2 regions of the Xenophilus sp. genome follow, and region 1 is predicted to be linked to the other one. Evidence: predicted binding sites of a transcription regulator. Region 1 holds the regulator's gene; the other holds the start of a gene.
The links. The regulator LexA, encoded in region 1, represses DNA repair genes until DNA is damaged. The targets are predictions, from matches to a motif close to ACTGTATNNNNATACAGT.
Positions count from the first base shown of each region.

Region 2: the regulator LexA is predicted to act here: its motif matches at 5,560-5,577, upstream of imuA (translesion DNA synthesis-associated protein ImuA).

Region 1 is NZ_JBIQNC010000124.1:457-13,991, forward strand. Features, by position in the region: gene ACIY1X_RS17400 (superoxide dismutase) at 1-456, opposite strand, end outside; gene xseA (exodeoxyribonuclease VII large subunit) at 504-1,838, opposite strand; gene ACIY1X_RS17410 (MotA/TolQ/ExbB proton channel family protein) at 2,157-2,795, shown strand; gene ACIY1X_RS17415 (biopolymer transporter ExbD) at 2,836-3,261, shown strand; gene lpxK (tetraacyldisaccharide 4'-kinase) at 3,285-4,262, shown strand; gene ACIY1X_RS17425 (Trm112 family protein) at 4,243-4,425, shown strand; gene kdsB (3-deoxy-manno-octulosonate cytidylyltransferase) at 4,465-5,226, shown strand; gene adk (adenylate kinase) at 5,360-6,016, shown strand; gene ACIY1X_RS17440 (asparaginase) at 6,112-7,095, opposite strand; gene lexA (transcriptional repressor LexA) at 7,183-7,875, shown strand; gene ACIY1X_RS17450 (hypothetical protein) at 7,999-8,322, shown strand; gene ACIY1X_RS17455 (D-2-hydroxyacid dehydrogenase family protein) at 8,440-9,447, shown strand; gene ACIY1X_RS17460 (MFS transporter) at 9,444-10,628, shown strand; gene ACIY1X_RS17465 (tetratricopeptide repeat protein) at 10,650-12,764, opposite strand; gene ACIY1X_RS17470 (3-hydroxyacyl-CoA dehydrogenase) at 12,898-13,535, shown strand, end outside.
Region 2 is NZ_JBIQNC010000154.1:2,923-11,834, reverse strand. Features, by position in the region: gene ACIY1X_RS19460 (alpha-ketoglutarate-dependent dioxygenase AlkB) at 1-314, opposite strand, end outside; gene ACIY1X_RS19455 (error-prone DNA polymerase) at 311-3,460, opposite strand; gene ACIY1X_RS19450 (Y-family DNA polymerase) at 3,457-4,638, opposite strand; gene imuA (translesion DNA synthesis-associated protein ImuA) at 4,709-5,542, opposite strand; gene ACIY1X_RS19440 (DUF3606 domain-containing protein) at 5,842-6,021, shown strand; gene ACIY1X_RS19435 (Ku protein) at 6,034-7,032, shown strand; gene ligD (DNA ligase D) at 7,057-8,912, shown strand, end outside.

The sequences.
Region 1 (13,535 bases):
CGCCTTGTCGTCGGTGGTCAGCGGCGTGCCGGCGGCGCCGGTGTTGACGATGTCCACGCTGCCGTCGGGCTTCTTGACCAGCCAGGTCCAGCCGGAGCCGAAGTTGCCGACCGCCGACTTGACGAAGGCTTCCTTGAAGGCGTCGTAGCTGCCCCACTTGGCGTCGATGGCCTTGGCCAGCGCGCCGGTGGGCGTGCCGCCGCCCTGGGGCTTCATGCAGTTCCAGAAGAAGGTGTGGTTCCAGATCTGCGCCGCGTTGTTGTAGATGCCGCCGCTGGACTTCTTGACGATGTCCTCCAGCGCCATGTTCTCGAACTCGGTGCCCTTCTGCAGGTTGTTGAGGTTGGTGACGTAGGCGGCATGGTGCTTGCCGTAGTGGTATTCGAGCGTCTCCTTCGAATACTCGGGGGCCAGGGCATCCATGGCGTACGGCAGAGGGGGCAGGACGTGTTCCATCGTTGTGCTCTCGTGGGGTGGGTTGAAGGAAGAACGAATCAATGATTCTAGGAAGGATTGAATGACCCGGCGTCGGACGCAGGCGCGATGTCTGCCGGCGGCAGCGCACCGCGCACCTCTTCCACGCGCAGGCCGGCCTCGCCGTCCGCCAGGCGCGCGTGCACCCGCTGGCCGGGCTGCAACTGGCCGCTGCGCGTGAGGGCGCGGCCCTGGTCGTCGGTGAGCCATGCGTAGCCGCGCTCCAGCACCAGCGCCGGGTCCAGCAGCTGCAGGTGGCGTTCGGCGCGGGCCAGTGCGTCGCGGCGGCGGCCGAGGTCCGACGCGAAGGCCCGGGCGAGATCGTCCTGCAGCGCCTGTGCCTGCTGCGACAGGCGCGCCATCCGCGCCGCCACGCCGTGGTGCATGCGCTGCCCCAGGTGGCCGAGCAGCAGGCGCTGGCGCGCAGCCGCGCCGGAGGGCCGGCCCAGCCGCGCGGCGGCGATGTCCAGCCGCTGCGCCTGCGCGTCGAGGCGCGCCGTCACGGCGCGGCGCAGGCGCTCCTGCGCGTCGTCCAGCGCGGCCAGCCACTGCGCGCGCGGCAGCGACACCATCTCCGCCGCCGCGGTGGGCGTGGGCGCGCGCAGGTCGGCGCAGAAGTCGGCCAGCGTGACGTCCGTTTCGTGGCCGACGCCGACGATGACGGGCACCGGACTGGCCGCCACCGCCCTGGCCAGCGCCTCGTCGTTGAAGGCCCACAGGTCCTCGATCGAGCCGCCGCCGCGCACCAGCAGGATGACGTCGACCGGCGGCATCAGGGCCGCGAGGCGGCGCAGCCCCTCGATCAGTTCCGCCGGCGCGCCGGCGCCCTGCACCGCGGCCGGCGCCAGCACCACGGGGATGTGCGGCACGCGGCGCCCGAGCGCGGTCGCCACGTCGTGCAGCGCCGCCGCGCCGAGGGACGTGACCAGCCCGATGCGCCTCGGCACGGGCGGGATCGGCCGCTTGCGCGCCGCGTCGAAGAGGCCCTCGGCCTCCAGCCGCGCGCGGCGGCGCAGGAACTCCTCGAACAGCGCGCCCTGCCCCGCGCGGCGCAGGCTTTCCACCACCAGCTGCAGATCGCCGCGCGGCTCGTAGACGGCCAGGCGGCCGCGCACTTCCACCCGGTCGCCCTCGGCGGGGTCGAAGTCCAGCAGGCCCGCCGCGCGCCGGAACATGGCGCAGCGCAGCTGGCCCGCCGCGTCCTTCAGCGCGAAGTAGCAGTGCCCGCTCGCGGCCCGGGAGAAACCGGAGATCTCGCCCTCCACCGCGACCGGGTTGAAGCGGGCGGCCAGCGCGTCGGCCACGGCCCGGCACAGCGCGCCCACCGCCCACACGCGGGGCGCCGCGGCGCGGCCCTCATCCATGTCGCCGCCCGTCCGCCGGGCCCGCCGGGTCGTCCACATGGCGCCGCCACCGCGGCGCACGGGGTGTGCAACGCGCCGCGCAGCCGCACGGTGTCGTGCAAGCCCTTGATTCGCAAGAGAAAACCACTGCCCAAAAATCGTTCGATCTGTTGCAGGCCCCGGCCGATGCGGCCTGCGGACGGTTGCCAACGGGGTTAGTCACAAAGTTGTCCACAGAATCTGTGAGCGAAGTCCGACAGCTTGCCGGCCGCATTTCACGCTCGAGGGCTCGGTCATAATCGCCGCCATTTCGCGGGGCCCCGGGCCCGGAGGAACCTCTTGCTTTCGATCATAGTTGCCGCAGGTTGGCCGATCTGGCCGCTGCTCCTGTGCTCCGTGCTGGCCCTTGCGCTGGTCATCGAGCGCTTCGTGAGCCTGAAGACCGCCAAGGTCCTGCCCCCCAAGCTGCTGGACGAGGCCATCGCCGCATCGCAGGGCGGCGTACCCGGCCCGGACGTGGTGACGCGCCTGGAGCAGAGCTCGGCCCTCGGCGAGGTGCTGGCCGCGGGCTTCCGCACCATGAACACCCATCCGCGCAGCACAGAGGAAGACGTGCGCGTGGCCATGGAGGCCAGGGGCCGCGCCGTGGCGCACAAGCTGGAGCGCTACCTGCCCGCGCTGGCCACCATCGCCTCGGCCGCCCCGCTGCTGGGACTGCTGGGCACGGTGATCGGCATGATCGAGATCTTCGGCTCGCAGTCGCCCGCCAGCGGCGGCGTGGGCAGCGGCAACCCGGCGCAACTGGCGCACGGCATCTCGGTCGCGCTCTACAACACGGCCTTCGGCCTGATCATCGCCATCCCGGCGCTGATCTTCTGGCGCTACTTCCGCACCCGCGTGGACGAGTACCTGCTGAACCTGGAACTGGCGGGCGAGCGCTTCGCCCGCCACCTGGCCACGCTGCGCAGCGGCAAGTGAGCCGCGCCGCCGCCGCACCGAAAGCCCCGCGATGAGCCGCATGCACTTCCGCCACGGCAGCGACGAGGAGCCGGAGATCAACCTGATCCCGTTCATCGACGTGCTGCTGGTGATCCTCATCTTCCTGATGCTGTCGACCACCTACAGCAAGTTCACCGAGATGGAAGTGCGCCTGCCGGTGGCCGACGCCGAGCCGCAGCGCGACCGGCCACGCGAGATCGTCGTGGCGGTGGGCGCCGACGGCCGCTTCGCGGTGGGCAAGACGGTGCTGCCCGAGCGCAGCGTCGACGCCGTCACCGCCGCGCTGCAGGCCGCCGCGGGCGATCGGCGCGACGGTGTCGTCGTCATCAGCGCCGACGCCGCCGCCGCCCACCAGTCGGTGATCACCGTGATGGAGGCCGCACGCCGCAGCGGCCTGATGCAGATCACCTTCGCCACCCAGCCCACCGCGCAGGCTGCGCGCTGAGCCCGCGCGCACTGGAGCAGCCCATGGGCCTGCAGCGCGCCTGGACCCGCCGCGGCCCGCTGGCCTGCCTGCTGTGGCCGCTCTCGCTGCCGTTCGGCCTGCTGGCCGCGCTGCGCCGCGCCGCCTACGCGCGCGGCTGGCTGCGCTCGCAGCGGGTGGCCGTGCCGGTGGTGGTGGTCGGCAACGTGGTGGCCGGCGGCGCGGGCAAGACGCCGGTGGTCATCGCCGTCGTGCGCCACCTGCAGTCGCGCGGCTGGCGCGTGGGCGTGGTCTCGCGCGGCCACGGGCGCCGCACCGACGACGGCCGGCCCGTCATCGCAACGAGCGACCCGCGCGACGTCGGCGACGAGCCCTTGCTGATCCACCAGGCCACCGGCGCACCCATGCAGGTCGACCGCGACCGCGTCGCTGCCGCCCGCACCCTGCTCGCGCGCGAGCCCGGACTGCAGCTGATCGTCAGCGACGACGGCCTGCAGCACCTGGCCCTGCAGCGCGACGTGGAGATCTGCGTCTTCGACGACCGCGGCATCGGCAACGGCTGGCTGCTGCCGGCGGGGACGCTGCGCGAGCCCTGGCCGCGCCGCTGCGACATCGTGGTCCACACCGGGCGGCAGCCCGCCTTCGCCGGCTTCCACGCGCCGCGCCGGCTGGACGACCACGCCATCGGCCGCGAGGGCCGGCGCGTCCCGCTGGCCGACCTCGCCGGGCAGGGCGGCATCGTGGCCGTCGCCGGCATCGCGCAGCCGCAGCGCTTCTTCGAGATGTTGGCCGAGCGCGGCGTGCGGCCGCACGCATGCATCGCGCTGCCCGACCACCACGACTTCGACGGCTGGCAGCCGCCCGCGCACACCACCCTGCTGTGCACGGAGAAGGACGCCGCCAAGCTCTGGCGCGTCGCGCCGGACGCGCTGGCCGTGCCGCTGCTGCTCGCGCCCGAGCCTGCCTTCTTCTCTGCGCTGGACGCCCAACTATCATCCCGGCATGGACACCAAGCTGCTTGAACTGCTGGTCTGCCCCGTCACCAAGGGCCCGCTGACCTGGGACGCCGAGAAGCAGGAACTGGCCTCGCGCAGCGCGCGGCTGGCCTATCCGGTGCGCGACGGCATCCCCATCCTGCTCGAGACCGAAGCCCGGCCGATGACCGACGAAGAACTGGGCCTGTGAACGCAGCGCACACGAAGTGGCAAGCGTAGAGACCATGTCATGAGCTTCGTCGTCCTGATCCCCGCGCGGCTGGCCTCCACGCGCCTGCCCGACAAGCCGCTGGCCGACATCGGCGGCCTGCCGATGGTGGTGCGGGTGGCGCAGCGCGCGGCGCTGTCCGGCGCGCAGCGCGTTGTCGTCGCCGCCGACGACGAGCGCATCGTGCAGGCCTGCGCGGCGCACGGCGTGCAGGCGCTGCTCACCCGCCAGGACCATCCCAGCGGCAGCGACCGGCTGGCCGAGGCCTGCGCCCTGCTCGCGCTGCCCGACGACGCCATCGTCGTCAACGTGCAGGGCGACGAGCCGCTGATCGACCCGGCCCTGATCGACGCCGTGGCCGACGCCCTGGCGCGCCGGCCCGAGGCGGCGATGAGCACCGCCGTGCACGCGATCGACAGCCTGGACGACTACCTGAACCCGAACGTCGTGAAGGCCGTGACGGACGACGCCGGCATGGCGCTGTACTTCAGCCGCGCGCCCATCCCCTGGCCGCGCGATCTCGCCGCCTCGGGCACCCCCACCGGGCTGCCCTCGCCCCCGCCGCTGCGGCACATCGGCATCTACGGCTACCGCGCCGGCTTCGTGCGGCAGTTCCCCCGACTGGCGCCTTCGCCGCTGGAACGGCTGGAGTCGCTGGAACAGTTGCGCGCCCTCTGGCACGGCCACCGCATCGCCGTGCACGTCAGCGCCGCCGCGCCCGGCCCGGGCGTCGATACGCCAGCCGACCTGGAGCGCGTGCGCGCCCTGCTGGCGGGCGCCTGAACGGCCCTGCAAGCGGGCCGTCAGCCCGTGAGCGCATGCTATCCTCGACCGGTTGGCGCCCGAGGCGAGGCGCGCGCGGCACGCAGGCCCTGCGGCACCGCGGCACGAATTCCAAGAACCGTCCGAGGACACCATGAGACTCATCCTGTTGGGCGCCCCCGGGGCCGGCAAAGGCACCCAGGCGACCTTCATCTGCCAGAAATACGGCATCCCGCAGATATCCACCGGCGACATGCTGCGCGCAGCCGTCAAGGCCGGCACGCCACTGGGTCTGCAGGCCAAGACGGTGATGGAATCCGGCGGCCTGGTCAGCGACGACCTGATCATCAACCTGGTCAAGGAACGCATCGCCCAGCCCGACTGCGCCAACGGCTTCCTGTTCGACGGCTTCCCGCGCACCATCCCGCAGGCCGACGCGATGAAGGCGGCCGGCGTCAAGCTCGACTACGTGCTCGAGATCGACGTGCCCTTCGAGGACATCATCGAGCGCATGAGCGGCCGCCGCTCGCACCCGGCCTCGGGCCGCACCTACCACGTGCGCTTCAACCCGCCCAAGGTGGAAGGCAAGGACGACGCCACCGGCGAGGACCTGATCCAGCGCGACGACGACAAGGAAGAGACCGTGCGCAAGCGGCTCGACGTCTACAGCCAGCAGACGCGCCCACTGGTCGATTACTACCGGCAGTGGGCGGCACAAGACCCGGCCGGCGCGCCCCAGTACCGCGCCATCAGCGGCGTGGGCTCGGTCGACGAGATCACCCGCCGCGCCTTCGAGGCACTGGGCGGCTGAGCCTGCCCCCTTCCCACCGGCCTGCAGCCGGCGGCGCGAAGACGAAGCCACTCCCCCGCGGGGCAGTGGCTTTTCTTTTGCCGCATCGGGCCGGCTCAGCCGGCCTGCATCAGCGAGAGCATCAGCGCGATGCGCGCCTTCACCGGCGGCAGATCGACCGCCTCCGGCAATGCCTCTGCGCCCGACGCCAGCACGCGGCCGAAGGGGCAGCGCGTCGTGCGCACCACGGTCACGCCCGCCGCCTGCGCCCGCTGCGCCGCCGATTCGAGGTCCCGGTGCAGCGTCGCGTTGCCGGTGCCGGCCAGCACGAGGCCCTGCACGCCGACGGCAGGGTCCTGCGCGCGTTCACGCAGCAGCGCATCCACCAGCCGTCCGCCGGCGCCGGCGTGACTGAGCACGATCTCCACGCGCGGCCACGGCGCCTGCTCGGCGATGCGCTGCAGGAGCGCCGGCGCCGCCGGCGGCGATGCCGGCCAGCCCTGCGCCAGCGTCACGCGGCCTTCCTCGATCACGCCCAGCGGCCCGAGGTCGCCGGAGGAGAAGGCGTCGAGCCGGTAGGGGTGCACCTTCTGCACCGCCTGAGCGCCGTGGATCGTCCCCGCGCACACCGCGAGCACGCCCGCCGCCCCTGGAGTGGCCGCGACGCCGATCGCATCGCGCAGGTTCTGCGGCCCGTCGGGCGCAAGCGAAGTCGCCGGGCGCATCGCGCAGGCCAGCACCAGCGGCCGCCGCGGCGCCAGCACGCTGTGCAGGAAGAAGGCCGTCTCCTCCAGCGTGTCGGTGCCATGCGTGACGACGATGCCGGCCACGTCCTGCGCGAGCCAGTGCGCGCAGCGCAGCGCCAGCGCGCGCCAGACCCCGGCATCCATGTCCTTGCTGTCGATGTTGGCCACCTGCTCGGCCTGCAGGGCCACGCCCGGCACCTCGATGCCGGCCAGCAGCTCGTCCACGCCGACCTCGCCGGCGCGGTAGCCGAGGTTGTCGCCCTGCACGGCGGCCCGGCCGGCGATGGTGCCGCCAGTGCCCAGCACGACGACCTTCGCCGACCCCGGCGGTGATGCGATGCACTTGTCAATCATGAGAAACTGGTTAAAAATACAGTTACTGGATGCGCAATCAGTGTCCGGCCTGCCCCGGTCATCCGCGTTCTTGCAAGGAGTCGTCCGATGCTCAACCTGCCCGCCTCGCCCTTCGCCGTCAAGCTTACCGCCCGGCAACAGCAGATCCTGGACCTGATCCGCAGTGTCATGGCGCGCACCGGCGCGCCGCCCACGCGCGCCGAGATCGCCGCCGAACTGGGCTTCAAGTCCGCCAACGCGGCCGAGGAGCACCTGCAGGCACTGGCACGCAAGGGCGTCATCGAGCTGGTCAGCGGCACCTCGCGCGGCATCCGCCTGAAGGGCGATGCGCTGCGCGCCCTGGGCGAGTCGCGCACGAGCCAGATGTCGCTCGCCCTGCCCGGCATCGCCCAGCTCGCGCTGCCGCTCATCGGCCGCGTCGCGGCCGGCTCGCCCATCCTGGCGCAGGAGCACGTCGACCAGACCTACTACGTCGAGAACACCCTGTTCCAGCACAAGCCCGACTACCTGCTCAAGGTGCGCGGCATGTCGATGCGCGACGCCGGCATCATGGACGGCGACCTGCTCGCCGTGCAGGCCACCAGGGAGGCGCGCAACGGCCAGATCATCGTGGCGCGCCTGGGCGAGGAAGTCACGGTCAAGCGGCTCAAGCGCACCCGCGACGCAATCGAGCTGCACGCCGAGAACCCCGACTACCCCACCATCGTGGTGCAGCCCGGCGAGCCCTTCGAGATCGAGGGCCTGGCCGTCGGCCTGATCCGCAACACGATGCTGATGTAGCACCCGCACCGATTCCGGGCCGTGCCAGGTGGCGGGCGTATGGCTGCTCTTGCAGGCCATCACCCTGGCGCGGCCTTCCACCGACGAATCCTGCCTGTGTTCAACCTTCCCTCAGGAGTTCACATGGGAATCGCATTGCTCACCCTGGCCGACCTGTTCGTGCCCTTCCAGTCCATCGCCGGCCGCTGGATGGAGAGCCGGCACCGCCGCCGCCACGCGCTGCGCTACGTGGCCGTGCGGCCGGCCTGCGGCCTGCACGGCAGCGCCGCGGCGCAGCAGGCCATCCGGCCGGCCAGGCCGCTCAAGATCACCCGGCTGGTCGAACGCGGCCAGCAAGGCCGCCCGGCCGCAGGCGGCGTGGTCATCTCCGGCCGCATGGACGAGGTCTGCGCCGAGCTGGAGCGGCTGGCCGCGCTGGAGGCAGCCGGGTCGCCGCTCACGCACTGACGCCGGCAGCTGGGGCGCCCGCACTAAGGCGGCGCGCCGGCACCACGCCCTTCCAAGGGCACTCTGGAGCCCCGGCGGCCCCGATGCGCGGGCATGCGCAAGGCACAATGGAAACCCATGAACATTGTGATCCTTGACGACTACCAGGACGCGGTGCGCAAGCTGCGATGCGCCTCCAAGCTCGACGCCTACGCAGCCAAGGTCTACACCAACACGGTCAAGGGGATCGGCCAGCTCTCGGTGCGCCTGAAGGACGCCGACGTGATCGTGCTGGTCCGCGAGCGCACGCAGATCACGCGCCAACTGGTGGAAAAGCTGCCCCGCCTGCGACTGATCTCGCAGACCGGCCGCGCCGGCGCGCACATCGACGTCAACGCCTGCACCGAGTTCGGCGTGGCGGTGGCCGAGGGCTCCGGCTCGCCGCAGGCCCCGGCCGAGCTGACCTGGGCGCTGATCATGGCGGCCATGCGCCGCCTGCCGCAGTACATCAGCAACCTCAAGCACGGGGCGTGGCAGCAGTCGGGGCTGAAGTCGGCCTCCATGCCGCCCAACTTCGGGCTGGGCATGGTGCTCAAGGGCAAGACGCTGGGCGTCTGGGGCTACGGGCGCATCGGCCAGCTGGTGGCGCGCTACGGGCAGGCCTTCGGCATGCAGGTCATCGTCTGGGGCCGCGAGGCGAGCTGCGAACGCGCCCGCTCCGACGGCTTCCAGATCGCACCCAGCCGCGAGGCGCTGTTCGAGAACGCGGACGTGCTGTCGGTGCACCTGCGCCTGGCCGAGGACACGCGCGGCATCGTCCGGCTGGAGGACCTGATGCGCATGAAGCCGACGGCCCTGTTCGTCAACACCTCGCGCGCCGAGCTGGTCGAGGCCGACGCCCTGCTGGCGGCGCTCAACCGCGGCCGTCCGGGCATGGCGGCGGTGGACGTGTTCGAGAGCGAGCCGCCGCTGCAGGGCCACGCGCTGCTGCGCCTGGAGAACTGCATCTGCACGCCGCACATCGGCTACGTGGAGCAGGAAAGCTACGAGATGTATTTCGGCCAGGCCTTCGACAACGTGGTCAGCTTCATCAAGGGCAACCCCACCAACATCGTCAACCCCGGCGCGCTGCAGGTCCGCCGGTGAGTTCCCACGCCGGCGACGGCGCACGCGCCGCGCGCGCTGCGCAGTGGGCGCTGCTGGCCGGCAATTTCGTCATCGGCACCGGCGTGATGATCGTCGCCGGCACGCTCAACGAGATCAGCCGCGCCTTCCGGGTCGAGCCCGCCGTCGCTGGGCAGCTCATCACGGCCGCCGCGGCCGTCATGTGCATCGGTGCGCCGCTGCTGGCCAGCGCCGTCGCGCGATGGGACCGCCGCGTGCTGCTGACGCTCTCCCTGCTCTGGTATGCCGCCGGGCACCTCGCCGCGCTGGCGGTGACGGGGCTCGGCGAGCTGATGGCATTGCGGATGCTGACGGTGATCGCGCCCGCCGTCTTCACGCCGCAGGCCGCGGCCTGCATCGGCCAGCTGGTGCCGGCCACCGAGCGCGGCCGGGCGGTGACCTTCATCTTCCTGGGCTGGTCGCTCGCCTCGGTGGCGGGCCTGCCGCTGGGCGCCTTCGTCGGCGGTCGCTTCGGCTGGCAGGCGGCCTTCGTTGCCGTGGCAGCCGGCGCGGTGCTGGCGGCCGCGTGGGTCTGGCGCACGCTGCCTCCGGGCGTGCGGCCGGCGCCGATGTCGCGCCGCGCCTGGGGCGAGGTGGCGCGCCACCGGCTGCTGCCGGGCGTGATCGCGGTGACGGTGCTGCAGGCGGCGGGGCAGTTCGTCGTCTTCAGCTTCTTCGCGCCCCTGCTGCGCCGCCACCTCGGCGCGGACGCGCTGCAGCTCGGCCTGGTCTGGGCCTGGTTCGGCGCCTTCGGCCTGCTCGGCAACGTGCTGGCCAGCCGCCTGGTCGACCGGCTGGGCACCGGGCGCGTGGTGCTGGCCACCACGGCCTGCATGGCCACGAGCCTGCTGTGCTGGCCGCTCGGGCTGGCGGGCGGATGGCTGGCGCTGGCGGCGGTGCTGCTGCCGTGGGGCCTGGGCTGTTTCGCGGCCAACTCGGCCCAGCAGGCGCGGCTGGTGGCGCTGGCTCCTGCGCTGGCGGCAGGGTCGGTGGCGCTCAACAGCTCCGCCATGTACGCCGGCCAGGCGGCCGGCACGGCCGTCGGCGGCTGGCTGATGGCGCGCGGCGCCGACGCGTGGATGAACTGGGCCGGCGTGCTGCTGCTGCTCGGCGCGCTGGGGCTCAGCGCCCTGCTCGACCGGCGGGCGGGGCCGCACCGCTGACGCGGGCCGGCATGTGCCCGGTCAGCGCCGGCGGGTGACGCCGGGTTCGATGCCGGACTCCACCCGCGGATCGAACAGATCGATGTCCGCCGACGGGCTGTCCGCCGCAGCGTCCCGTGCGCGCAGCGCCTGCGGCAGCGTCTCGACGGACGGCGCCTGGAGTTCGTCCAGGTCGAAGTCCAGCGTGGCCGTCAGCGGGTGCGGCGGCCGCGTCGGCGAGAAGTCCCGCGGCCGCTCGAACAGCAGGGTGTCCCGCTGCGACAGCGGATCGTCCAGCGGGGCCGGCTGGGTCGACAGGGCCATCGGCAGGGTGCTTTCGCGCTGGTGGTGCCGCGTGAGCGTCTCGTAGACGCTCACGCGCGGCGCATCGGCCTGCGCCGGCGGCTCCTGGGCCATCGCGTAGAGCATCAGCAGTTCGCGGTAGGCGGCCAGGTCGAAGGGTGCGGCGCCCTCCTCGCCGGGCTTGCGCATCAGCAGCTCCTCGATCACCGGCAGCGACTCGGGGCCGGGCCAGTGTTCCTCGATGCGGCGCAGCACCTCGTCGTAGTGGTCGAGCGGGCGCCCCTGTTCCTGGAACTCGTCGAAGGCCGGCACCCGCACGTTCAGCGCCTGCTGGCACTGGCGGCGCACGCGCTCGTAGTCGAGCATGCGGCCGAGCGAATGGAAGATGCGCAGCAGCTCCAGGTAGGCCAGCGCGCTGGTGTCGGGATGCATGGCGACGTACTCGGACAGCGCCTCGATCGCCTGCTCGTGCTGCCCGAGCGAGAGGAAGAATTCCGCCTGCTGCTGCACGTCGAACAGTTCCTCGGTGTTGACCGAGCGCGAGGTGGGAAGCTGCCCCGGCATGGTGGCGTGGAAGTCCTCGCCGGCGGCATGCCGGGCCTGGACGTCCGCGTCGGCAGCGCCGTCGTCCTCTTCCTCGTCCACGGCCACCGCCGCGGCGCCCAGCGTCCGCATCGCCGGCGACGATCCCGGCTCGTGCGTCTTGACTGCCTCGCCGGTGTCCGGGCCCGGCAGTGTGTCCGGGTCGCCCACCGTGGCGGCGAAGCGGCCCTTGCGGGCGGAGCCACCCCCGGCCGCACGCGGCTCCACCCAGATCGGCTCGTGGTCTCGGCGTGAGAGGCGCCAGAGCATCGCGACCGCCAGCAGCGCCAGGGCCAGCAGCCCGGCCAGGACGTACACCAGCGGGTTGCTGTAGCGGCTCTCGCGCGCGGCCGCGAGTTCGCGCCGCAGTTCGAGCAGGGTCTGCTCGTTGCGCGCGGTCTGCTCGCGCAGTTCGGCCAGCGCCTTTTCCAGCATCACCGTGCGTTCGGCCTCGCGCACGGCCGCCTCGGACGGCGAGGCGGCCTCGGCCGGCGGACTGGACGGCGACGCGGCAGCCACGCCAGCGTCACCGGCCGGCGCAGGAGCGGCCCCGGACGCAGCTGCGGACGCGCCGCCGGCGACGCCCGCCGCAGCCGCCGGCGCGGCCTGCGCGGCGGCAACCGGGCGCGGCGCCAGCGGCTCCAGCGCATCCACCTGCAGGCGACCGCCACCACCGCTCGGCGCCTCGGCGGCGGCGCTGGCCGCAGGCGCGGGCCGCGGCTTCGGCGCCACGGCCCGCCTTGCGGCACTGCGCGTGCTGCCGGACGCCACGGCTGCTGTCGCCCGTCTCGGGCGCGGCGCGGACGCCTGCGCCCCGCCGCTGCCCTCCGGCGCGCGCCGGACCCGGTTCGCGCGCACCGCCGGCCGGGTCGATGCGACGGCGGACGACACCTCGCCGGCCGCGCGTTCCGCAACAGCACCCGGCACGACAGGCGGCGTCGCCTCGACCGGCGGCGGATCCGCCAGCAGCACATAGCTGCGCGTGGACGTGGCGGCGCAGCCCGCGCGCACCGTCATCGTCAGGATGGGCTCCTCCACCGGCCGCGTGGTGCGCACGCGCAGCAGCGGCGCGCCCGGCTGGCTGCCCGGTTCCAGCGACACCGTCACGCGGCCCGGGTCCATGGCCGCCTCGCCCTGCACCACCTCCACGCTCGGGCACAGCGAGCCGCCCGCCTCCGCCGCATCCAGCCGCAGCGGGATCGCCACGTCCAGCGCCTTGCCGATCCACGCGGTGCCCCGGGGAGGCCCGAGCGTCAACGCCCAGGCAGGCACCACGAACCCGAGTACAAACAGGGTCGCCGCAGCGTGACGGAATCGCACAATGGGTGCCGTTCGAAGGAAGTCAAAAGTTGACACATTTTGACACTCCTAACCCGCCAGTCCAACTTCTGAATACTTTTTGAGCATGATTGTGAATTTTTCGCGACTCGCCGTCGTCGGGACGGGAGCGATGGGCCGGGGCATCGCCCAGATCGCCGCGCAGGCCGGCAGCGAGGTGCGCCTGCTCGACGCCGCCCCCGGCGCGGCCTCGCAGGCCGCCGACGCCATCCGCGCCCAATGGCAGCGCCTGGCGGACAAGGGCCGGCTGACGCCCGAACAGGTGGCCGGTTTCGCGGCCCGCCTGAAGCCGGTGGGATCGGCCGCGGAACTGGCCGGCTGCGACCTGGTGATCGAGGCCATCGTCGAGCGGCTCGACGCCAAGCGCGCGCTCTTCGCCGAACTCGAACGGACCCTGGGCACCGACACGGTGCTGGCGAGCAACACCTCCTCCCTGTCCGTGACCGCCATCGCCGCCGGCCTGGCACATCCGCAGCGCGTGGCGGGCTTCCACTTCTTCAATCCGGTGCCGCTGATGAAGGTGGTGGAGGTGGTGTCGGGCTTCCGCACCGACCCGGCCGTGTGCGCCCGCCTGCGCGAGTACGCGGCGCAGATGGGCCACCGCGCCGTGCAGGCGCAGGACACGCCCGGCTTCATCGTCAACCATGCCGGCCGCGCCTACGGCACCGAGGCCCTGCGCATCGCCGGCGAAGGCGTGGCCGACTT
Region 2 (8,912 bases), on a different contig from region 1:
AGCGCATGCACCAGGGCTTGCGGCTGGATGCCGAGCCAGGCGGCAACACGAGAGCGCAAGGGCTCCAGCCGCGCATCGAGTGGCGCCGCCGGCAGCAGCCGGTTGGCGTCGTAGTCGAAGGAACCGCCGAAGCTCACCCCCCGCCGGCGTGCGAGGTAGTCCTTGTAGCGCGCGGCCTGCAGCGGCAACGTGGCAACGATGTCCAGCACTGCCTTCTCTTCGTCGGCCGACAGGAACTCGGGCTGGTACACCAGGCCGGGAATGGAAGCCTCCACCGGCCCCGCGTCGAACAGGCTGCACTGCATCGCGTTCATCGGAAGTCCCGGCTTTCGGTGGCGAGGCGCCCCAGCCACGGCGTGAGGTCCACCAGCTTGGTGGCGATGAGGTTGCACACGCGGCCCTCGCGCTGCCAGCGGCCCTTGACCGCCAGCAGGCGCGCGTTCAGCAGGACCGCGCGCTGCGCCTCGCGCACGTGCCGCCAGACGATGACCTGCACGGCGCCGTGCTCGTCTTCAAGGCTGACAAAGATGGTGCCGTTGGCGGTGTCCGGCTGTTGGCGCAGGGTGACGATGCCGCAGGCTCGCACCTCGCGGCCATCCGGCACGCGCTGCAAGTCCTTCGAGGAGAGCAGTCTCTTGGCCTGCAGGCGCGGACGCAGCAGGGCCAGCGGATGCCGGCGCAGCGTCAGACCGGTGGCAGCGTAGTCCCAGACGATCTCCTCGCCCTCCGGCGCCTCGGGCAGCTCCAGCGTGTCCTCGTCCACGGGCGCCTCGCGCAGCAGGCGCGGCGGCGCGTGCAACGCGGCTGCATCCCAGACTTGTTGGCGGCGATGGCCCGACAGGCTGGCCAGCGCATCGGCGGCGGCCAGCAGCTTCATCTCGTGCTGCTCCAGGCCGGCGCGCCGCGCGAGTTCCTCGACGCTGTCGAACGGCGCGGTTTCGCGCTCGGCGGCGATGCGCTCGGCGCTGGCCGCCTTCAGCCCCGCGATCATGCGCAGGCCGAGGCGGACCGCCGGCCTGTCCGGCAGATCCTCCAGCGTGCAGTCCACCGCGCTGTGCATCACGTCCACCGGCCGCACCTCGACGCCGTGGCGCTTTGCGTCCTGCACAAGCTGGCTCGGGCTGTAGAAGCCCATCGGCTGTGAGTTCAACAGCGCCGCCAGGAAGGCGGCCGGCTCGTTGCACTTGATCCAGGAAGAGGCATAGACCAGCAGCGCGAAGGAGGCGGCGTGGCTTTCCGGAAACCCGTACTCGCTGAACCCCTTGATCTGCTCGAAGATGGATTCCGCGAAGGCCTTGTCGTAGCCGCGCTGCGTCATGCCATCGACGATGCGCGCGTAGTAGCGCTCGATGCCGCCCTTGCGGCGCCAGGCCGCCATCGCGCGGCGCAGGCCGTCGGCCTCGCCCGGCGTGAAGCCGGCGGCCAAGATGCTGATCTGCATCACCTGTTCTTGAAACACCGGCACGCCTAGGGTGCGCCCCAGAGCCTCCTTGAGGGCTTCGCTGGGATAGGTCACCGGCTCCTTGCCCTGCCTGCGGTTGAGGAACGGGTGCACCATGCCGCCCTGGATCGGGCCGGGTCGCACGATCGCCACCTCGATGACCAGGTCATAGAAGCACCGGGGCTTGAGCCGGGGCAGCATCGACATCTGGGCTCGGCTCTCGATCTGGAAGACGCCCACCGTATCTGCCTTGCAGATCATGTCGTAGGTCCTGGGGTCTTCCGCAGGAATGTCCTGCATCTCGAAGGTGTGCCCGCGGCGCAGGCTGATGCCCTCGAGCGCCTTGCGGATGGCCGTCAGCATGCCCAGGGCAAGCACATCGACCTTGAGCAAGCCCACCGCATCGAGATCATCCTTGTCCCACTCGATCACGGTGCGGTCCTGCATCGAAGCGTTCTCCACCGGCACCATGCGCGAGAGCAGGCCGCGCGTGAGGACGAAGCCGCCGGTGTGCTGGGACAGATGCCGGGGGAAGCCGATCAACTGCCCTGTGATCTGCAGCAGATGGCGCACGGCCAGGTCGTCCGGCGTCAGGCCCAGCTCGGCGAGCCGTTCGGGCGACACCTCGCGCCCATCCCACCACTGATGGTTGGAGGCGATCGCATCGACCGTCTCGGGCGCGAAGCCCAGGGCCTTGCCCACGTCGCGAATCGCCGAGCGCGGCCGATACGTCACCACGGTGGCGGCCAACGCTGCCCGGTCGCGGCCATACTTCTGATACAGGTACTGGATCACCTCTTCGCGCCGCTCGTGCTCGAAGTCGATGTCGATGTCCGGCGGTTCGTTGCGCTCCTTGCTGATGAATCGCTCGAAAAGGACGCTCATCCGCACTGGATCGACCTCGGTGACGCCCAGGCAGTAGCAGACCACGCTGTTGGCCGCCGAGCCGCGTCCCTGGCACAGGATCCCTTTTGAGCGCGCGAAGGCCACGATGTCGTAGACCGTGAGGAAGTAGTGCTCGTAGCGCAACTCGCAGATCAGGTCCAGCTCGTATTCGATCTGCTGCTGCACCTTCGCGGAGATGCCCTGCGGCCAGCGCCGGCCTGCGCCCTCGTAGGTCGCGCGGCGCAGGTACGACGCCGGCGTTTCGCCCTCGGGCACCACTTCGTCGGGGTACTGGTAGCGCAGTTCGTCCAGGCTGAAGGTGCAGCGCGCCGCGACAGCCAGGGTCTGGGCCAGCAGATCCGCCGGATAGGTCTGCGCCAGGCGCAGGCGGCTGCGCAGATGGTGCTCCGCGCTGCGCTGCAGCCCTCGGCCGCATTCGGTCAGCGGGGTGCCAAGCCGCGTCGCGGTCAGCACGTCCTGTAAGGCCTTGCGGCTGCGCACATGCATGTGTACGTCGCCCAGCGCCACCAGCGGAATTGCCGTCAGCGCCGACAGCGTGCGCATGCGGTACAGCCACACTTCATCGTCGAGGCGGCGCAGCAGTTCGACCCCGATCCAGCAGCGGCCGAGGAAGTGGCGCAAGGTCCAGTGCCCCAGCGCTTCGAGTTGCGCATCGGTGCTGCCGCGCCGAGGCGAGACCAGCGCCACACAGTCCGTCAGGTCGGCCCGCTCCAGTTCCCGCCGGGTCAGGCGGTAGCTGCCTTTCTCGGAGGCGCGGCGCAGCGACGTGATGAAGGCGCAGAGGTTGCCGTAGCCGTTCAGGTTGCAGGCCAGCAGGACCAGTACGAATGGCGCGTCGGGGCCCGTGCCGTCCTCGGCGTCGGCCTGCACGATGAACTGCGCGCCCACCAGCAGCGGCAGGCCGTGCTCCTTGGCCGCCACGTGCGCCCGCACGATGCCGGCCAGCGAGCATTCGTCCGTCAGCGCCAGCGCGCGGTATCCAAGTTCCTTGGCGCGCTCGACAAGTTCCTCCGGGTGGCTGGCGCCCTTCAGGAACGAGAAGTTCGACAGCGCGCGCAGCTCGGCGTAGTCGGGCAGTGCGGCGGCCATCGTCTTGGCGTCGGCGCCGCTCATGCGAAATGCCCATGCAGGAACCACGCGGTCTCGTCGGCCGCCAGACGCTGCTGGTAGATCCACAGCAGGCCTGCGTGGGCGCTCTGCGCGATCCAGTAGTCGCGCTGGACATGGTGGGTGATGGGGCCTTGTGCCGCCTCCGCGCGGTGCCACCAGCCGCCTTCGATGCGGTCGGGTCCGAGAAGCAGTTGCAGCGGCCCCTGGTAGATGGGGCGGTTGTCCCGCACCGCCAGGCGCAGCGCTTCGTCCAGCACCCATGTGGGAAGCGGCAGGTCGGCCCCGTTGGCGCGCTTGCGCGGCTTGGCGACATCTGCGGGCTGCCAGCACTGCATCCACTCCAGCCGGTGGTCGTCGGCCAACAGCGGGCGCAGCACACGGTCTTTGCCCAGCCGGGCCTGGATGCGTTCGAGCACCTGCGCGATGGCCTCGCCGGCGCGGATGGTCTCGGGCAGCAGGGAGCGGCTTTCCTCTGTGAGCGGCGTGACCTCGTCGGCCAACAGTTCCAGGTCACCGGCCGGCGCCGCCAGTTCCACCTTCGCCAGGTGCTCGCCCAGCAGGCGTGACAGATGATCGATGCTGCGGGTCGGCGCGGCAGTGCGCACCGAGAGTTCGCCGCCCGTGCCGGCTTCCTTTGCGCGCATTGCATCGTGGCACCAGCGCAGGGTGAACGCCGTGACGCCTGCATGGCGCGCGGCGAGCCACGCGCCCATCTGCAGCAGCAGACGGTGCGCGGCGAACATCAGTGCCGGTGCGGTCTCCACGCGCGACATGAGTTCGAGCCGCACATGGAAGGTCTCGGGCAGCGTGGTCCACTCATAGGCCTCGGGCCGCTGCCCATAGGCCTGGTCGAGCGCCAGCAGCAGTTCCTTGTCGAAGCGGCGGCCCAAGCCGCCGCGGGGCAGCCTGCGCACGTCTCCCAGGCTGCGGCAGCCCAGGCGCGCCAGCGTGGGTTCGTGGCGGCCGATGGCCGAGACTGTGGCGAGCGGCAGGCGGTCCAGGAGTGCCGCGACCGGCTGCGCGAAGCCGTCCCGCACACCTGCGCGTGCCAACGCCAGTGCGGCCGTGCCGCTCCACGCCCAGGCGACGGACTCGACGCCCAGCTCCGCAGCCTCGGCCTCCACGCGCTGTCGCAGCGCCTCAAGGCCGCCGAACAGCCGCGCGCTCGCCATCACCTCCAGCAGCACGGCTTCCTCGCACCCTGCCACGCGCGGCGAGAACTGCAGCGCCCAGACGGCCAGCGCCTGCTGCTCAATGACCGGCAGGGTGCCGGTGCAGGCTGGCGGTCGCAGAGCGGCCCAGTACCCGAGCATCGGTGGCCTCCTGGGAGGGCGAAGGGGAGGGAACGACGATCGCCTGCTCCGGCCGGCTCAGCCGGGGCGGCAGCACCGCGGCCATCGGCTCGGCGATCGAGCGCAGCAGCAGCACGCCCTCGTGCGGCGGCCCGCGGCGCTTGAGGATGCGCACCTGCAGGTGCCAGTCCCGGCCGAGGGCGACCGACAGGCGCAGCGGTGCGGCCGATGCCTCGCGCTGCATCGTCACCGGCCGGAACAGAAACACGGGTGCGCTGCAGGACTGCGCATGCACCTGCAGGCGGCGCACCTGCTCGGGCCGGGCCTGCGGCAGCCAGGCGAGGATGGCCCCGGGCGGATTGGACTTCACCAATTGCTCGGTGGTCCACAGACGCTCGGCCGGCGTGGCGGCGTCGATCCAGACCAGGTGGTCGGCGCCGATGCCCCACTGCGCCAGGCCGGCGGCATGGGGGCGCTTGGGCGGGGCGACCAGCAGGATCTGCCCGCCGGCTGCCGCCAGCGCCGCCAGGCCCGGCGCGGTCAGCCGCCACTCGCACAGCGCCGCCTGCGGCAGCAGGATCTCGGTCAACGCATGCGTGGGCCAACCCTGGCCGGGCAGCGCCGCGTCCAGTGCGGCGAAGCCCGTCGCAACGGTCGGCGCGTCCGCCCGGCCCAGTTCATCGCCGCGCCAGACGCCCTCCAGCGCGCCGGGCGTGGGGCCGGCGGTCTGGGGCGCGAAGGCAAGAGAGCTTGGCGAAGGCGGAAAGCCTTCTGGCCAGCGAAGGGCGGACATCGGTGGGCTGAATAAACACTGTATGAAACATCAGTATATGGACGCCGGGCGGGCCGTGCTCGCTCGCCCCGCCAGTTTTGTTGTTCTGCGCGGGCATCCGATAGCGGCGGAGCGAGGCGCCAAGCGGCTTGCGGCCGTTCGTCGGCCGGTGCGGACTTTTTTGTAACGGCCCAGCCGAGTGCGGCCAGGGGTCATTCGCTTGACACGGTTTTCCGCACTGTGTGCACGGCGAACCTCTGGTGTCCTACAGGCTCAGCCGTGGGCGGGTGCTACCGTCGTTCCTCAATAAGGAGGCGTACATGAGCGATGACAAAGGCAAAACCGGCCATGACCGCAAACTGATCAACCTGAACGAGCCTTATGAGGTACGGGACTGGACGAAGAGTCTGGGCGTGTCCGAAGAAGAACTGCGCCGCGCCGTCGAGGCGGTCGGCAACTCGGCCGACAAGGTGCGCGAACACCTGAAGTCGGGTAAGTAGCCGGAGGCGGTCATGGCGGACGACGGCAAGGCGCCGACCTCCACCCGGACGATGTGGAAGGGGGCGATTTCCTTCGGCCTCGTCCACATCCCGGTCGGCCTGTACGCCGCCACGGCGAGTTCCGGTATCGACTTCGACTGGCTCGACAAACGCTCGATGGAGCCAGTGGGCTACAAGCGCGTCAACAAGGTCACCGGCAAGGAGATCGCGACCGCCGACATCGTGAAGGGCGTGGAATACGAGGATGGCCGGTACGTCATCCTGTCGCCCGAAGAGATCGCCGCCGCTTTCCCAAAAACTACCCAGACCATCGAGATCGAGGCTTTCCTCGACGCGGACGAGATTCCGTTCGTCTACCTGGAGCGGCCTTATTACACGGCGCCCCTGAAGCGTGGCGAGAAGGTCTACGCGCTGCTGCGCGAGGCGCTGCGCAAGAGCAACAAGGTCGGTGTCGCCAAGGTCGTGATCCAGACCAAGCAGCACCTGGCTGTGCTCATCCCTTGCGGTCGCGCGCTGATCCTGAACCTGCTGCGCTGGGGCGGCGAGATCCGTTCCTTCGAACAGCTCAACCTTCCTCCTCTGGACGCCAAGGCCGCCGGCATCAAAGATGCGGAAATGACGATGGCGATGCAGCTCATCGAGGACATGACGCAGGAGTGGGATGCGGACAACTTCCGCAACTCCTTCGCCGACGAAATCAACAAGCTGATCGAGACCAAGGCCGCGGCCGGCGACATCGCCGACGTGGTCAAGGTCGAGCGCGAAGCTGGCGCGCCGGCCGGCGCGGACGTGCTGGACCTGACTTCGTTGCTCAAGCGCAGCCTGGAGGGCGGCGGCAGGAAGCCATCGCCATCGCGCGCAGCGGATGGGGGCAGCGCATCGGTGACCGCGCTGCCTTCGGCGAAGCGGGCACCGGCGAAGACCGCCACTGCTGCCAAGAAGGCGCCTGCCCGCAAGGCGCCGGCGGCCAAGAGCGCCCCTGCGAAGAAGACCGGCCGCCGCACGGCCTGACGGGGCATCGCGAGGACTTCGAGCATGGCCGACGCCCTCGCGCTCTACAAGAAAAAGCGCAACTTCGCCGTCACGCCCGAGCCGGCCGAAGGCGGGACGCCGGGCACCGAAGCCCTGCAGTTCGTGATCCAGAAGCATTGGGCCAGTCGGCTGCACTACGACCTGCGCCTGGAACTGGACGGCACCATGAAGAGCTGGGCCGTGCCCAAGGGTCCGAGCTTCGACCCTGCCGACAAGCGCATGGCCGTGCAGGTCGAGGACCACCCCATCTCGTACAACACCTTCGAGGGCCAGATCCCGCCCGGCCAGTACGGCTCGGGCAAGGTCATCGTCTGGGACCGCGGCTACTGGGTGCCCATCGGCGATCCGGCCGAAGGCTATCGCAAGGGCAAGCTCGAGTTCGAGCTTCATGGCCACAAGCTGCAGGGCCACTGGACGCTGGTGCGCATGCACGGGCGCGGCGACGAGAAGCAGCCGCCCTGGCTGCTGATCAAGGAGCACGATGGGTTCGAGCGCCCGGCCGCCGAGTTCAGCGTGGTGGACGAGATGCCCGACAGCGTGACCAGGCTGCCGCCGGTGGCTGTCCCGAAGGGGCCGCAGGTAGCGAGGGCATCCCTGGCGAGCACGGCGCGCGACCTGGGCAAGGCGGCCAAGGCGCCGCTGCCCGACACGCTCGCGCCGCAGCTGGCCACCCTTGTCGATGGGCCGCCAGCGGACGTGTCGGACTGGCTGTGGGAATTGAAGTTCGACGGCTACCGGCTGGTGGCGCGCATTGACCGCGGCGCGGTGCGGCTCTTCACGCGCAACGGCAACGACTGGACGGCGAAGATGCCGGACCTGGCCAGGGCGGTGAAGCAGTTGCCGCTGAAATCGGGGTGGCTGGACGGGGAAGTGCTCATGCTCGACGCGCAAGGCATCCCGGACTTCCAGGCGCTGCAGAACGCCTTCGACTGCAGTTCTACGAAGGACCTCGTGTACTACGTGTTCGACATGCCGTATGCGGACGGTCGCGATCTGCGGCACCTGCCGGTCGTGGAGCGGCGGGAATTGCTGCGCGCGGTCGCCGAGCAGTCGCCCACGGACCGCGTGCGCTTCAGCGAGGCCTTCGAGGCCAAGCCCGGCGACCTGGTGGCGTCGGCCTGCAAGCTCGGCTTCGAGGGCGTGATCGGCAAGCGCAAGTCCGCGCCGTATGCGTCGCGTCGCAACGCGGACTGGATCAAGCTCAAGTGCAGCCACCGGCAGGAGTTCGTGATCGGCGGCTTCACCGATCCGCAGGGCTCGCGCACGGGCATCGGCTCGCTGCTGCTGGGAGTCCACGCCGACGACGGCTCGCTGCAATATGCGGGGAACGTCGGTACCGGCTTCAACGAACGTACGCTGGCCGAGCTGCGCGAGAAGTTGGGCGCGCTGGTCACCGACAAGAGCCCGTTTGCGAACCCGCGCGCGATCGCCAAGAAGGCCCACTGGGTGCAGCCGAAGCTGCTGGCCGAGGTGGCCTTTGCAGAGTGGACCAAGGAGAACCGCATCCGCCATTCCGTGTTCCACGGGCTGCGCGACGACAAGCCGGCCAAAGTGATCATCCGCGAAGAGCCTAAGCACCTGGCCGCGGTCGACGCGCCGGCGGCCGAAGGGCAGGGCGCTGCACTACCGCCCTCGCTGCGCGTGTCGAATCCTGAGCGTGTCATTGATGCGTCCACAGGCGTCACCAAGATCGAGCTGGTGCGCTACTACGCCAAGGTGGCGCCGCTGATGATGGCGCATCTGAAGGGCCGGCCGGTCGCGCTCGTTCGGGCACCCGAGGGCGTGAAGGGCGAGCTGTTCTTCCAGAAGCACCTGGACAAGGGGAATATGGCCGGCGTCGAGCAACTCGACCCCGCGCT